3 regions of the Kitasatospora sp. NPDC085879 genome follow, and region 1 is predicted to be linked to each of the others. Evidence: riboswitches for the same ligand, from Rfam matches in the RefSeq annotation. Region 1 holds a riboswitch; each other region holds the start of a gene.
What was found. A riboswitch is a leader RNA that binds a small molecule or an ion and turns the genes downstream of it on or off. The one in region 1 is predicted to bind cyclic di-AMP.
Positions count from the first base shown of each region.

Region 2: another riboswitch for cyclic di-AMP. It lies ahead of AB0P35_RS02035 (transglycosylase family protein); the one in region 1 lies ahead of AB0P35_RS22555 (transglycosylase family protein).
Region 3: another riboswitch for cyclic di-AMP. It lies ahead of AB0P35_RS04225 (C40 family peptidase); the one in region 1 lies ahead of AB0P35_RS22555 (transglycosylase family protein).

Region 1 covers NZ_JBFBJZ010000029.1:90,790-95,808, forward strand. Annotated here, with positions in the region: gene AB0P35_RS22545 (LacI family DNA-binding transcriptional regulator) at 1-767, shown strand, start outside; gene AB0P35_RS22550 (hypothetical protein) at 887-1,090, opposite strand; gene AB0P35_RS22555 (transglycosylase family protein) at 1,269-2,468, opposite strand; cyclic di-AMP (ydaO/yuaA leader) riboswitch at 2,474-2,702, opposite strand; gene AB0P35_RS22560 (hypothetical protein) at 2,934-5,019, shown strand, end outside.
Region 2 covers NZ_JBFBJZ010000002.1:70,476-75,494, reverse strand. Annotated here, with positions in the region: gene AB0P35_RS02045 (MFS transporter) at 83-1,525, shown strand; gene AB0P35_RS02040 (hypothetical protein) at 1,607-2,308, shown strand; cyclic di-AMP (ydaO/yuaA leader) riboswitch at 2,800-2,952, shown strand; gene AB0P35_RS02035 (transglycosylase family protein) at 2,953-4,023, shown strand; gene AB0P35_RS02030 (glycoside hydrolase family 6 protein) at 4,556-5,019, shown strand, end outside.
Region 3 covers NZ_JBFBJZ010000003.1:216,341-221,359, reverse strand. Annotated here, with positions in the region: gene AB0P35_RS04230 (NlpC/P60 family protein) at 1-808, opposite strand, end outside; gene AB0P35_RS04225 (C40 family peptidase) at 1,048-2,115, opposite strand; cyclic di-AMP (ydaO/yuaA leader) riboswitch at 2,126-2,313, opposite strand; gene AB0P35_RS04220 (NlpC/P60 family protein) at 2,671-3,699, opposite strand; gene AB0P35_RS04215 (NYN domain-containing protein) at 3,891-5,019, opposite strand, start outside.

The DNA.
Region 1 (5,019 bases):
GCCGGCACGGCTTCACGCCGGTCCTGTGCACCCAGACCCCCGGCGGCTCCACCGAGGACGAACTGGTGGAGATGCTGGTCGAGCGCGGAGTGGCGGGCATCGTCTTCGTCTCCGGCCTGCACGCCGACACCACGGCCGACCACGAGCGGTACAACAAGCTGATCGGCCGGCAGGTGCCGTTCGTGATGATCAACGGCTACAGCGAGCGGATCGCCGCGCCGTTCATCTCGCCGGACGACCGGGCCGCGATGTGGATGGCCGTCCAGCACCTGGTCGAGCTCGGCCACACCAAGATCGGCCTCGCGGTCGGCCAGAAGCGGTACGTGCCGGTGCTCCGCAAGATCGAGGGCTTCCGGGCGGCCGTCCAGGAACTCCTCGGGCTGACCGCGGAGGAGGCCGACGGCTGGGTCCACCACACGCTGTTCAGCGTGGAGGGCGGGCACGCCGCGGCCGGCGCGCTGCTCGACAAGGGCGCCACCGCGATCGTCTGCGGGAGCGACATGATGGCGCTCGGCGCGATCCGGGCCGCCCGGCAGCGCGGGCTCTCCGTGCCGCAGGACGTCTCGGTGGTCGGGTTCGACGACTCGCCGCTGATAGCGTTCACCGAGCCGCCGCTGACCACGATCCGCCAGCCGGTCGAGGCGATGGCCACCGCCGCGGTGGACGCCCTGCTGGAGGAGGTCGGCGGCAACCCCGCGCAGCGCGCGGAGTTCATGTTCCAGCCGGAGCTCGTGATGCGCGGCTCCACCGGCGCCAGCGTGCGCTGACACCCCGCCACCCGGCCCATGGCCGGAGGCACACGGCTGCGGCCCCGGAGAGCTCTCTCTCCGGGGCCGCAGGCGTTCCCGGGGCCCGGTGTCCCCGACGCCCCCGGGCGGCGGTCCGGTCAGCCCTCCTCGACGGTGCGGTGCGGGCGGGCGGTGCGTTCGGCGTCGGCGGCGTCCCCGGTGCGGGCCTCGGTGCGCCGGCTGCGGGCCAGGTAGTCGCGGACGATGAGCTCGACCGCGTCCTGCGGGTTGCCCGCCCCGGCGGCCAGCATGACCTCGATCGCCAGATCGGCGTCCAGCGTGACGGTGACCTTCGCTGCCATGGCGACTCCTCAACTCCGTGGGAGCGTCAGCCTATCCGCGCGGGCAGGCCGATGCCCCGGAGCGGCGGGAGGCCGCTCCGGGGCATCGGAGGGGAGAGGAGCGCCCGGGCCGTGGGACCCGTGTACGGCCGACGGGCGCGGGGATGCCGGCGTGCGGGACGCCGGCACCGAGCCGGGATCAGACCCGGCCGGCGAAGTCCGGCGCCCAGTTGGCGATCGTCTGGACGCGGACACCGGCGCTCGGGTTGGCGGCCTCGACGTACTTGCCGTCACCGATGTACATGGCGACGTGGTGCACACCGGAGTTGGCACCGTTGCTGGACCAGAACAGCAGGTCGCCCGGCTGCAGGCTGTCCAGCGAGACGCGGGTGGAGTAGTCGGCCTGGTCGGCGGCGACGCGCGGGACGGAGATGCCCGCGGCGCGCAGCGCGGCCTGGGTCAGCCCGGAGCAGTCCCAGCCGCCGTTGCCGGTGCCGCCGTAGATGTAGGCCTGGCCCACCTTGGAGAGCGCGAAGTTGACCGCGGCGGCCTTGGAGCCGGTGGCGGTCTGCGCGGCCGGGGTGGTGGTGCTCGCCTTGACCGCCGTGGTGGCGGGCTTGGCGGCCGGCTGGGCGGCGGCCGGAGCGGCCTGGGCGGCCTGGGCGTGCTGCGCACCGGTGCCCAGGGACAGCTTCTGGCCCGGGTAGATGGTGTGCGGACCGCTGGTCAGGACCGACTTGTTGATCTCGTAGAGCTTCTGCCAGCCACCCTGGACGTGGTTGCGCTCCGCGATGGTCGACAGCCAGTCGCCGGCCCGCACGGTGTAGGTGGCGCCGTGGGAGCGGTTGCCCTGCCAGGACTTCTTGCCCTGCCAGGCCTTGCCGTCCTGGGAGGTGCCGGCGGAGGCGGTCGAGCCGCTGCCGGTGGAGGCGGCCGGGGCGGCCGGAGCGGCCGGCTTGGCGGCGGTGCTGCTGCCGGTGGAGGCCGCCGGGGCGGTGGTGGAGGCCGAGCCGCCGGGGTTGATCTCGGGGGCCGGACCACCCTTGGTCAGACCGGCCTTGACGGAGCAGACGGGCCAGGCGCCGGGGCCCTGGACGGCGAGGACCTTCTCGGCGATGGCGATCTGCTGGTCCTTGGTGGCCAGGTCGGCGCGGGAGGCGTAGCTGCCGCCGCCGAAGGAGGACCAGGTGCTGTTGGTGAACTGGAGGCCACCGTAGAAGCCGTTGCCGGTGTTGATGTGCCAGTCGCCGGAGGACTCGCACTGGGCGACCTTGTCCCAGGTGGAGACCGAGGCGGCGGAGGCGCTGCCGACGGCCAGCGACGGGATGGTGAGGCCGATGCCGACGACGCCGGTGGTGGCGAGAATGCGTCGGCCGCGCTTGGAGTTGATGGACAGCATGAAGCAGCGTTCCTCTCCCACGCCTGCGAGGTGAGCTGTCGGATTCGGGCTGGAGTTGCCCGGCCGCACGCACGGATTCCGGCGATCTCTCGCCGTTTCCGCGCGCGCGGCTTCACCCCAAGCCGGGGAGCGGCGCTGGACCGCTCCCGGGCGACTTACCTGGTTCCCCCGCCCCTGCCGAAGTGCGTTTCGCTTGCCAGTCGGACCGCCGGCAGGACTCGGCGTTCGGGCCAACTGGGTCCGTGTGACCACGAACGTGGGAGGACATTAGACAGAGTTAAGTTCAAACCGCAAACATGTGTGATGCCGGTCACAGGTGATCTTGGCGTAATTCATGATCGATTCCTTGATATCCCCGTGATCGACTTTCGCCGCTTTCGTGCAAATCCCGTCCGGGAAAACCGGCTTGTTTATGCTTCAGGCAGCGGGGGCCGGGCGGCGACCCGGGGGAGGGGTCGACCGGTCATGGACGAGCGCGACGGGCGCCGCGAGGCGGAGACCGACGGGATGTCGCGGAGGCCGGTCCCGCACCGCCGGGTGGGCCGGCGCCGGGTGCTGCTCTGGATCGGGATCTCCACCGCGGCGGTCGCGGCGGCCGGCGGCGAATGGGCCCGCCGGTCGCTCGCCTCCGAGGCGCATCCCGGCGCGTTCGGTGCCACGCCCTCCGAGGGCCCTGGCGGGGCCTCTGCCGGGCACACGCACGCCGCCCCGACCCCGGTCGACCCCTCGCCCTCCCCGGTCGATCTGACGGGCCGCCGCTGGTCCGACCCGGCCGGCTGGGGCGGCGCCGTCCCGGGCCCGAAGGGCGCCGTGCGGATCGCCGACCGCGTCCTGCTGGACGCCGACGCGACGGTCGGCTCGCTGCTGGTCGAGCCGGGCGGTTCGCTGGTCTTCGCGCCGGAGCGCAGCCTCACGCTCTCCTCGGCGGGCGGCGTCGAGGTCCGCGGCACCCTGGCGCTGGCTCCGGCGGAGGGTGCCGTGCACACCCTGCGATTTCCATCCGTGGACGAACGAACGTTCCGGGGCGGCGGCATGACGATGGTGGAGGGGGACACCGGGCTCTGGGTGACCGGCACCGGCTACCTCCGGCTGGACGGCGCCGCCAAGACCGCCTGGGCTCGCGCGGCGACCGCGCTCAAGGCCGGCGACACCGAGCTGAGCCTGGCCGAGCCGCCCACCGGCTGGCAGTCGGGCGACGAGCTGGCCGTCACTCCGACCGGACCCCCGAGCGAGGACGAATTCTCCACCCGATACGATCTGTGCACGATCAGACGGGTCGACGGCAGGACCGTCGTGCTGAGCGCACCCCTGGCCCACGCGCACCCGCGCGTCTCGGCCGGCGGCGGGGTCGCCGTCGGCGCCGAGGTGCTCAACCTGACCCGCAGCGTACGGGTCGAGGGCACCCCCCGGGGTCGCGCCCACGTCCACCTGACCAGCTCGCGGCGGGCCGATGTCCGGCACGCGGCGCTGCGCTGGCTCGGCCCGCGCCGGGCCGGCAAGGAGACCTGGAACGGCGCCCCGGTGACCGAGCCCGTCCTCGGCCGGTACGGGCTGCACTTCCACATGCTCGGCGACACCTCCCGCGGCACCGTCGTGGAGGGCGTGGTGGTCCGTGACTGCGGCAGCCACGCCTTCGTCCCGCACGCCAGCCACGGCATCACCTTCCGCAGCTGCATCAGCCACGACACCTGGGAGGACGCCTACTGGTGGGACGGCCCGCCGGACACCCGGACCCCGCAGGCACCCTCGGACGACATCACCTACGAGTCCTGCGTGGCCTCCCGCACGGTCTACGAGCCCGCCCCGCGCGGCTACCGGCTCACCGGCTTCGCACTCGGCGCCGGCACCGGCGGCACCGCCCGCGACTGCGTGGCCGTCGGCGTCCAGGGCGCCACCGGCGCCTCCGGCTACGAGTGGCCGGAGACCAGCGAGGGCGTCTGGACCTTCGAGCGCTGCCTGGCCCACAACAACCTGCAGAACGGCATCTTCGTCTGGCTGAACGCCCGTCACCACCACACCCTGGAGCGCTTCGTCGCCTACCACAACGGCGGCTGGGGCGTCGAGCACGGCGCCTATCTCAACGACTTCGACTACAACGGCGGTGTGCTGTACGGCAACGGCGCCGGGGGAGTGGCCGTGCACGCGCTCGGCCGGGAGAAGGGCACCGTCTTCGACGGCCTGCTGATCGACGCGGCAGGGCAGTCCGACTACGCGGTCGCCACGGCCAAACACCAGCTCGCCGGCGGCACGGTGACGATCAGTCGGAGCCGGATGACGGGCTACCGCAAGGCCGGGGTGGCCTTCCGCGCCACCCCGGACGGCCAGCCGGACGACATCGCCGTGCTGGACTGCTCCTTCGGCGGCAACGAGGTCTGGCTGGACCCGCAGTCCCCCCGCCCGGCCCGGATCGTCCTCCGCAAGGCCGGCGAGCGGCAGGCCGTCCAGCTGGAGCCGGGCCCGGGCAAGGCGGAGTGGAACGCCGTGGCGGCCCCCGCCACCGTGGACAGCCCGCCCCGGGCGGTCTCCGTCCCGGCGATCCGGCTCGCCGACG
Region 2 (5,019 bases), on a different contig from region 1:
CATGCACTGGAAGCAATCCAAGCACCGGCCTACGGTGGACGGGAACCCACACACCCTCGCTCCGGAAGGAGCCCACCTGCCCATGCCCGAAAACACCCCGCCGGCCCTGCGCCGGTCCACCCTGCTCGCGATGTGCGCCTGCGTGCTCGTCGCCCAGAGCATGGTCGCGGCGATCAACCTGATGATCCCTCAGCTCGCCGCCTCCGCCCTGCACCCCTCCTCGGACGGACTGCTGTGGACGGTCGACGCGTACGTCATCGTCTTCGCCGGGCTGCTCATCCCGGCCGGCGCCTGCGGCGACCGCTGGGGCCGGCGGCGGGCGCTGCTCGCCGGCCTCGCCCTGTTCGCCGCCGGCGCCTGCCTGAGCGCGGCCGGTGGCTCCCTCGGCTCGGTCGCCGCACTGATCGCCGGGCGCGCGGTCTCCGGCGCAGGCGCCGCGCTGATCATGCCCGCCACCATGGCGGTCCTCGTCCACCTGGCCGGCCCGGAGCGGCGCGTGCAGGCCCTCGCCTCCTGGACACTGGCGGTCGGCCTCGGCGGCCTGGCGGGGAACGTCGGCGGCGGACTGACCGCCCAGTTCCTGCCCTGGCCGGCGCTGTTCTGGGCGATGCTCCCGCTCTCCGGGCTGCTCGCCGCGGCCGTGCTGCGCACCGTCCCCGATCTGCCGCGCCACGACTCCACGCCCGACCCGGCCGGCTCGGCCCTGCTCATCGGCGGTACCGCCGCGGTGCTCTACGGCATCATCGAGGGCCCCTCGCACGGCTGGGCCTCGGCTCCCGTCCTGGCCGGATTCGCGGTCGGCGCGGCGCTGCTGACCGCCTTCACCGGGTACGGCCTGGCGGCCCGGCGGCCGCTGATCGATCCGCGGGTGTTCCGCTCCCGGCGGCTGCGGGCCGCCGTTCTGGGCACGGCAGCATCGTTTTTCGGCCTTTTCGCGCTGTTCTTCGTCAACTCGCAGTTCCTGCAGTACGCCAAGGGGTACTCGGCGGCCCGCACCGGCTTCGCCATCGTGCCGCTGACCGTCGGCATGGCCCTGGTGCCGCGGTTCGCCGGGCGGCTGCAGGCCAGGCACGGGGTGCGGCCGGTGGCGGGCGCCGGACTGGCGCTGATCGGGGCCGGTCTGCTCGGTGTCTCCAGCGCCGGGCCCGGCACCCCGTACCCCGTCTACGCGCTGTGGCTGCTGCTGCTCTCGGCCGGTATGGGCCTGTCCGCGCCCGGCCTCACCCACGCGGTGGTCTCCGAACTCCCGCCCGGGCAGGCCGGTCTGGGCGCCGGGCTGAACACCGCGGCGCGGGAGCTCGGCGCGGCCCTCGGGGTCGCCGTGGTCGGCACCGTGCTCGCCTCCCGTACGGGCGGCGGCACCGCCCACGGCCCGGCCGAGTTCACCGCCGGCATGGCCGTCGGCCTGCGGGTGGTCGCCGTCCCCGTGCTGCTCGCCGCCCTCGCCGTCTTCCTCGGCCTGCGCGGCCGACCGGCGGCCGAGCAGGCGGTGCCCGCCCCGGAGCCGGCCGCGAAGGCGGTGTGACGGCCCACCGGGATCCGAGCGAAGCGGCCCGCCCGGGCCCCGCCGGCCGGGGGCGCCGGCGGCTTTGCCACCATGCGGTGCATGACCGTCATCGTCTCCGTGGCGGGCGCCGGCTGCGGCTGCACGCCGCGCCGCGCCTGGTCCGCCTCGCCCGTGCCGGAGTGGGCGGGCGCGGCCGGCACCACCCTCGTCCACTGGCCCGATCCCGACCCCACCGACTCGCCGTACGACGGCCGGGGCATCGTCCCGACCGACCGGCTGCCGGTGGCCGGCGAGCGGCGGATGATCGGCCTGGACGGGCCGCTGCTCGTGGACGGGCCGTTCTGGTGCCTGTTCACCCCGGCCGCGACGGCGGCGAACGGCACGCCCGACCATCCGGAGGAACTGCCGGCGCACGCCCTGGTCCGCTGCACCCCGCTGGCGGTGGCGGACGAACGCCCGGGCGCGGCCTGGGTGCGGGTCTCGGTCGACGAGGTGGTCCGGATCACGGAGGCGCCGGAGCGCTGGGCGCCCTCCTCGGCGGGGTCGATCGCCGGCCTGCTCCCGCCGGACGGCTCCCGGGTGGACCGGATCAGCGTCCGGTGCGGCCCGCTGCGGTACGTGGAGTGGTCCGCCCAGGGCGATCTGGGGCGCCGCGCGGTGCTGCGGGAGGAGGACGGCCGGTCGGTGCTGCTGCTGTACGCGGAGTGCTCCTTCGACGAGGACGACGTGGCGATCGGTCACCGGCCGCTGACCGCGGAGGAGGCCGCGGCGGTGCTGGCCTGCTGGCCCGCCGAGGGGTGAGCGGACAGTCGGCGCCCTCGGCCCGTTCCGACACGAACGAGGGCCGGGGTCGGACCCCGTGGCGGACCCGAACCTTCCACTCCGCCCCGGCGGGGCGATCCGTTCGTGCCGTGATCGTCCGGGCGGGGCACGGCGGCGGACCGCGGCGGGGCGGCAGTCGGCATTTCACCCCACCGACACCGGTCGGCGTCCGCGCATTTTCCCCGGAGGAATTCCCAGGGAATTCCCGGGAATTCGTCCGAGGCTCGCCGTCGCGGACACGTCAGGCCGGTACGGCATCCCCTCCGACCTGCGGCGGCGCCCCGGCGGGCGGTGGCGCACACCGGGGCGGGCGGCCGAAATACGCGCATGTGGCACCGAAGCACTCGTGATGATTGTGTGATGTTCGGGATGCTGGCTTGTTATCGCGGTGACGATCCCTCTAATGTCCACCTCAGCCCGACAGCACGGGCACCCAAGACGCGGCACGCCGAACCCTGCCCACCGCGTCCACCGGGTCACCGACCAGACCTTGGGCAGGGACGGGGGACCCACGTTTCGACGCCGGCCCCACACGGCTAGGGGTGAAGCCGCCTCAGCGCGGCCGGGCCACCTCCCGGTCCGAACCCGACAGCTCACCTCGCAGGCGTGCGGAGAGGGAACTGATGGGTTTCATCGGCTCGGGCCGTCACCGCCGCCCCACCCAGACCGAGCGTGCCGTCGCGGTCGCCGGCGTGGCAGGCGCAGGATTGGCGATCCCCCTGCTCACCGCCACGGGCGCCCACGCCGCCCCGGTCACCACCTGGGACGCCGTCGCCCAGTGCGCCACCGCCGGCAACTGGGGGAAGGCCGCCGGCAACGGCGAGTACGGCGGGCTCCAACTCGACCTCCGCACCTGGGTCGCGTACGGCGGCGACAAGTTCGCCTCCACGCCCGACCGGGCCAGCAAGGAGGAGCAGATCAGCGTCGCCGAGCGGGTCCTCTCGGACCGCGGCGCCAAGGCCTGGGGGCACTGCGCCACCACCGCGGGCCTCACCGGCGAGGGCAAGCCGGAGACGGTCGAGCCGACCGTCCCCACGACCCCGGCTCCGACCACCACCACGCCCGCCGAGCGCGGTGCCTCGGCGCCGGTCTTCACCGGCATGCAGGGCCGGGACGCGAACGGCGTGTACTGGTATCAGGTCGACGGGCAGTGGTACTGGACGACGAGCCAGGAGATCTACGACTACTACACCGGCCCGGCAGCCACCGCCCCCGGTCAGTCGAACTCCACCACGCCGACGCCGGGCCAGGTCCCGACCACGCCCCCCGCGCCGGGCACCGGCACCACCGCGCCGACCGTCCCGGGCGGCACCACGACCACGGCGCCGGGCACCACGGCCCCCGGCACCCCCGCCCCGGACACCACGACGGCACCGACGATCGACCCGATCACCGGCCTGCCGGTCACCCCGGCCCCGTCCACCGGCGCGCCGACGGCGACCGACCCGACCACCGCCCCGACCGGCCCGGCCGCCCCCGCCTCGACGAGCACCGCGACCGAGGCCGCCACGGCCACCCCGGCGCCGCAGCAGACCGAGCCCGCCACCTACACCGTGGCGCCCGGCGACACGCTCTCCGACATCTCCAACAAGAACAAGCTCGGCGGCTGGAAGTCCGTCTACGACGGCAACTCGGGCACCATCGGCCAGGACCCGGACCTCATCAAGCCCGGCCAGGTCCTGAAGATCAAGTAATCGCGGCACCGCACGCGCACAGGCGCCGGCGGCCCCGGGCGACGAGCCCGGGACCGCCGGCGCCGCGCTGTGCCGGGGCGTCAGATCCGGCCGGTGCCGGCACCCGCGGTGTCCACGGCCGCCACGGTGTCCGCGCCGGTCGGGTCGTAGCCGTAGGACGCGACGGTGAAGCCGCCGGTCCTGGTGATGCGGCGGTGGTCGCGCCGAGGTCGTTGCGGAACAGGTCGGCGCAGCCGTCCGTCTCGATGTTCACATCACTGAACACCGGTTGCATCCATGGCCAGACCGCAGCCGCGAACCTGACACCACGTCAATGCTACGGACGCGAGCGGACGGTGACGATAGAGCGGCCCTTGCGCCCGGCCCACGCTTCGTCGCGGTCGGCCCATAGTTCAGCAGGGTGAACGGCCTGCGCGAAGCCTTGACGCCGCGGACGGCTCCGACTAGAACTTCCCTCGCGCTTGGGAGCGCTCCCACGAGCGGCTCGCACCCTCACCCTGCGCAGCCCGCACGCCAGCCCTAGGAGCCGCACGTGTCCCGCCCACGCCGTCGAATCGCGGCCGCGAGCGCAGCCCTCGCCGCCGTCGCAGCGGTCTGCTGCCTGCCCGCGACCGCGACCGCCGCCACCGGCCACGACCGAAGCACCGGCCGCGTCCCCGGTCCCGGCGCCGGCTTCTACGTCGACCTCGACAGCAAGGCCCTGCACCAGGCCGCCGACGACCTGCGGGCCGGCGACTGGGGCAACGCGCTCGCCATGGCGAAGATGGGCTCGTACCCGGTGGCGCAGTGGTTCAACGGCACCGCCACCCCGCAGGAGAGCACCGCCGCGATGGCGAAGCTCCAGTCCAGGGCCGCCCTGCAGCACCAGACCCCGGTGGTCGTGGCGTACAACGTGCCGGGCCGGGACTGCTCGCAGTACTCCGCCGGCGGCGCCTCCAACTCCGCCGAGTACGCCGCCTGGATCGACGGCCTCGCCCGGGGCATCGGCGACCGCGG
Region 3 (5,019 bases), on a different contig from region 1:
CGAAGGCACGAGGGCCGGTCGATCCGTAGACGTACGGTGATCCGATCTTGCTGATCGCGGCGGCCAGGGCGGCGGCCGCGCGGTCGGAGGAGGGCGGCTGGTCGCCGAGGTCGAGGCGGTCGGCGCCGCGGGCCGCGCGGCGGGCCGCGTCGGCGGCGTCGGCGGTGGCCAGCCGGACGCGCTCGGCGGTGGTGAGGCCGCCGAGCAGGCGCTGGGCGTCGCCGAGCCGGCGGCGGACCTCGTCCTTGTGGCCGGCGAGGGAGCGGCGGACGTCCTCCAGCTCGGCGAGCTTGGCGCCGGCCTCGGCGCGGCGCTGGTCGATCCTGCGCTGGCGGTCGAGCACCTGGCGCAGGGTGTCGCTCTGCCGGGTGGCGGCCTGGTCGAGGGCGCGGGCCCGGGTGAGGTAGCCGGCCGGGTCGGACTCCAGCATCAGGCGGAAGGCCGGGTCGAGCCCGCCGTCGCGGTACTGCGCGGCGGCGGCGGTGGCGAGGTCGGTGTAGAGGCCGTTGAGCTGGTCCTGGCCGGCGGCGATCTGGTCCTGCAGCTGGCCGGCCTCGGTCTGCAGGCGCTTCTGGTCCTCCGCGGCGGCGTTCGCCCGCTCGCTGGCCTGCTCGGCCTCCTCGTAGAGCCGGTCGACCTTGGCCCTGACGTCGGCGGTCCGCCAGGACGGGTCGGCGGGCGCCGCGGGGGTGGCGTACGCGCCCGTGCCGACGGTGACGCCGACGGCCGTGGTCGCCGCGGCCGTGAGCAGCAGGGCCCGGGCGAGGGTGTGACCGCCCGGCAGTTGGGGGCGTCGGTGCGCGGACATGCGGCGGCGGCTCCGTTCCTGCGGCCGGACGGCCGCCGCCGCCCCGGTCGGGCGGCCGTCCTCGCGGACATCCGGGGGCAGACGTTAGCGAGTCACACCGATCTAGTCCAAACCCATCCATCATCGAATATCTGACCGCTAATCGGACATTATGGCGAGCATGGCGGGCGGGCAGCGACGACCGCGGGCCCGGCCCCCGTGGTGGGAGCCGGGCCCGCACGAGTCCGCCGGACGGGTCGTCACACCCGGATGATCGCCGAGATCGGCATGGCGGTGGCCGCGACGTAGCGGACGACCGCACCGGTGTGCGGCGCGTGGATCACCTGCCCGCCGCCCACGTACATGCCGACGTGGTGCCGGTCGCTGTAGTAGATGACCAGGTCACCGGGCTTGGCGTTGGCGATGTTGGTGCCGATGTTGGTGCCGGCGCCGGCCTGCGACTGCGAGGTGCGCGGGATGGAGACGCCCGCCTTGCCGTACGCCCACTGCATCAGACCGGAGCAGTCGAAGGTGCTCGGGCCTGTCGCGCCGTACACGTACGGGGCGCCCAGTGCGGACTTGACGGCCGCGATCGCCTTGGCGGTGTACGTACCCGACGGCAGGTCGACACTGCCGAGGTCGGGACGGGTGGTGTCCCGCGAGGCCCGGTCGGCGGACGTGCGCGCGGCGTCCGCGGCACGCTGCTCCGCGGCGGCGAGCTCGTCCTTCTCCTTCTGGGTGAGGGAGTTCAGCAGGGACTGGGCCTTGGCCAGCTTGCCCTGGAAGTCCTCCTTCTTGGCCTTGAGCGCGCGGGTGCTGGTGTCCAGCTCGGCGAGCTTGTGCTCGGCCTCGGCCTTCTGGCCGTCCAGCTTGGCCTGCTCGGCCTTGAAGGACTTCAGGGTGTCGGCCTGGGTCGCGCTCATCCGGCTGACCGCGCCGGCCTGGCCGAGGAACTCGCCCGGGTTGCTGGAGAGCATCAGCTTGACGGTGGGCGAGATGCCGCCGTCGCGGTACTGCTGGGCGGCGACCTCGGCGAGGCGGCCCTGGACGCCGCTGACCTGGTCCTGCTGACGCGCGACCTGGTCCTGGAGCGTGGTGACCTGCTTCTGCAGCTCCTGCTGCTTCTGCTCGGCCGCGAGGTACTGCTCGTTGGCCGCTTCGGCCTGATCGTTGAGCTGGTCGACCTGGGCCGCGACCTGCTCCTTGGTGGGTGCCGGGTCGGCGTGCGCACCGGTCTGCGAGGAGAGTGCCACCGCGGTGGCGGCTGCCGCAGTCAGGATCGATGCGCGGGTACGGCCGACGGGCTTGGGACGACGATGGGACGCCACGAAGGCGGACTCCTTCTTCCTCACACCGCCTACCGGGTGAGCTGACGGGTTCGGGCCGGAAGCATTGCCCTACGACGCCTCACGCCCGCCCCTGCCCGGTCGCGGCTTCCCGCGGCCCGGCCGGCGCGGCCGACCTGACGCCGATTCACCCCGGGGGAAACGTGGTTCCCCGGCTCCGTTCGACAGCACCCCCGCAGGGGTTCCCCGTGGACGGTCGGAACCGTCCAGCTGCGTCGCGGACTCGGCGGCGACCACCACCGTCACCCGGGTCGGGCGATCACTGTGCGGCGGTCCGTGGGGACGACCCTAGTAACCGATCCGTGATCCGTTCAAATCGTTGTCAGAAAATCGACGGGGAAATGTTGTCGTGAAAATGTGAGCACGACCGCCAGTGACCGAGAATCCACGCTCGGCTGACGAGATGTCACCCCGGGACGGACAAACACGACGCCCGGGCGTGTCGCAGATCACACAGTGATCACGACACGCCCGGGCGTGTCATGCGGCATCAGAAACGCCGCAGGTGAGGCTTATGTCCGAATTGCTACTGGATGGTCAGACGCGGCGGATCGTCTTGATCGGCAGGATGTCCGCGTCCATCACCTTCACCACGTCGCCGGTCCGCGGGGCGTGGACGACGAGGCCGTTGCCGATGTACATCCCGACGTGGTGCGCGTCCGAGTAGTAGATGACAAGGTCACCCGGCTGGGCGGCGGCCAGAGAGGGGACGCGGGTGCCGACGCTGGCCTGCGACTGTGAGGTACGCGGCAGCGACACGCCGGCCTTGGCGTACGCCCACACCATCAGACCGGAGCAGTCGAAGGAGTTCGGGCCGGTGGCGCCCCACACGTACGGGGTGCCGCGCTTGCCCATCGCAGCCTCGACCGCGACCGCGGCGTAGCCGGCGGCCGGCGGCAGGTTGGTCAGGTCGAAGCGGCTGGCGTCGCGCGAGGCGCGGTCGGTGCCCAGGATCGCGGCGCGCTCGGCGGCCGTCAGGGTGCTCAGCAGGCGCTGCGCCTCGGCGAGCTTCTTCTGGACGTCCGCCTTGGAGTCGTTCAGCACCTGGGTGGAGCGGTCCAGCTCGGCGAGGATGGCGGCGGCCTCCTGCTTCTGCTGGTCCAGCCGGCGCTGCTGGTCCCGAAGACCCTTCAGCGTGGAGGCCTGGGTGTCGGTGGCCTGCTCGTTGCTGGACGCCTTCTCGAGGTAGTTGTCCGGGTTCGAGGAGAGCATCAGCGCGACCGTCGGGTCGACGCCGCCGGTGCGGTACTGGTCGGCCGCCACCGCGGACAGGCCGGACGCCACCTGGGAGAGCTGCTCCTGGCTACGGGCGATCTGGTCCTGCAGCTGGTCGGCCTGCTTGCGGAGCTGGTCGGCCCGCTCCTTGGCGCCGTTGTACTTCTCGGCCGCCTGCTCCTGCTCCTCGAGCAGCTTGTCGACCTGGACCTTGACCTCGTCCTTGCTCGGCTTGGCCGGTGCGGCGTGCGCGCTGGCCTGCGCGGAGAGGGCGACCGCGGTCGCGGCGGCAGCGGTGAGCACGGATACCCGTGCGCGGCTCGGCTGCTTGGGACGGCGGTGGGAGGCCAAGGGTCTAGCTCCTTCTTCCTGCTGGACTCACCCGATCGAGTGGACGTCCGGAAAATAGGTTTGACGCCAGACCCTAGTGAAGATCCGTCCCCGGCGCCACTCCCGAGTTGGGCGAACTTGGCGCAGAGGCCACGATTTCACCACCCCGCCACAAGCCCGCCACCCGGCCCGCGCCGGGGGCCGACCGACCGTCAGGGCCGGGCGAGCCGGTTGAGCAGCAGAATCGACGCGACCGGACGCGCACCCGCCTTCCGCACGCCGTCCGCGACCTCGCGATCCGTGGAGACCACCACCACCGGCCGGCCCTGCGGCTCGGCCCGCACCAGGCGGCGGATCAGCTCGTCCGCGGTCTCCCCCGTGCGGCTGAAGCGCACCCGCACCCCGCGCGGCGGCGCCATGATCACCGGGACGTCCAGGTCCTGGCCGTCGAAGACGCAGGTCACCTCGGCCTGGGTGCGCTGCGCCAGCATGGCCAGACCGCCCAGCAGCCGCATCCGCTGCTGCTCCAGCGGCAGCGTCGGGTACCCGGTCTTGGTCACGTTGTAGCCGTCGACCACCAGGTGCACCTGAGGGATCGCCAGCAGCTGGTCGAGCAGTGCCGGGTCGTCCTCCGCCAGGCCGCGCCGCGCCACGTCGTGCGGGTTGGCCGAGCCCGGCTCGACCGCGTCCACCAGGTCGGCCGGCCGCAGCTGGGCCACCGGCAGCGCCAGCTCCCGCTGCAGCCCCTGCGCCGACTGGAGCACCGTGTCGAGCAGCAGCCGCAGCCGCATGTCCTCCACGCTGCGGCCCTCGCGCGCCGACCGCCGGCCGGCCTCGGCGGCCGTCTCCAGCTCGGTGATCCGGTGCCGCAGCCGGCGCGCCTCGCCGTCCGCCGCACTGCGTTCGGCCGCCGCCGCGGCGCGCGCCGCGTCCAGCTCCGTCTGCAGTTTGCGGGCCTCCGCCTGTGCCCGGCGGGTGTCGCTCTCCAGGCTCCGGACGCGCTTGCGCAGCGACTCCGCCTCCCGGCGCACCCCCTCCGACTCGGCGCGCTGCCGGTCCAGGTCCACCCGGGCGGCGGCGCGCACCTCGGCGAGTTCGGCCTGCAGCTTCTCCACCACCCGGGCGGCCTCGGCCGCGGCGCCCTCGGCGTCCGCCCGTTCGACCTCGTCGCCGGCCTCGGCCACCAGCCGGCTCCAGCCGGCCGGGCGCAGCAGGTAGGCGGCGGCGGCCACGTCCATCGGGTCGGCGGCTGCCGGGACGGCGCCGGACTCCAGCGCCTTGACCAGGTCCGGCTGGCCGAGCCGCAGCCGATCGGCTATCCGGACCCTGAACACCGGCTCC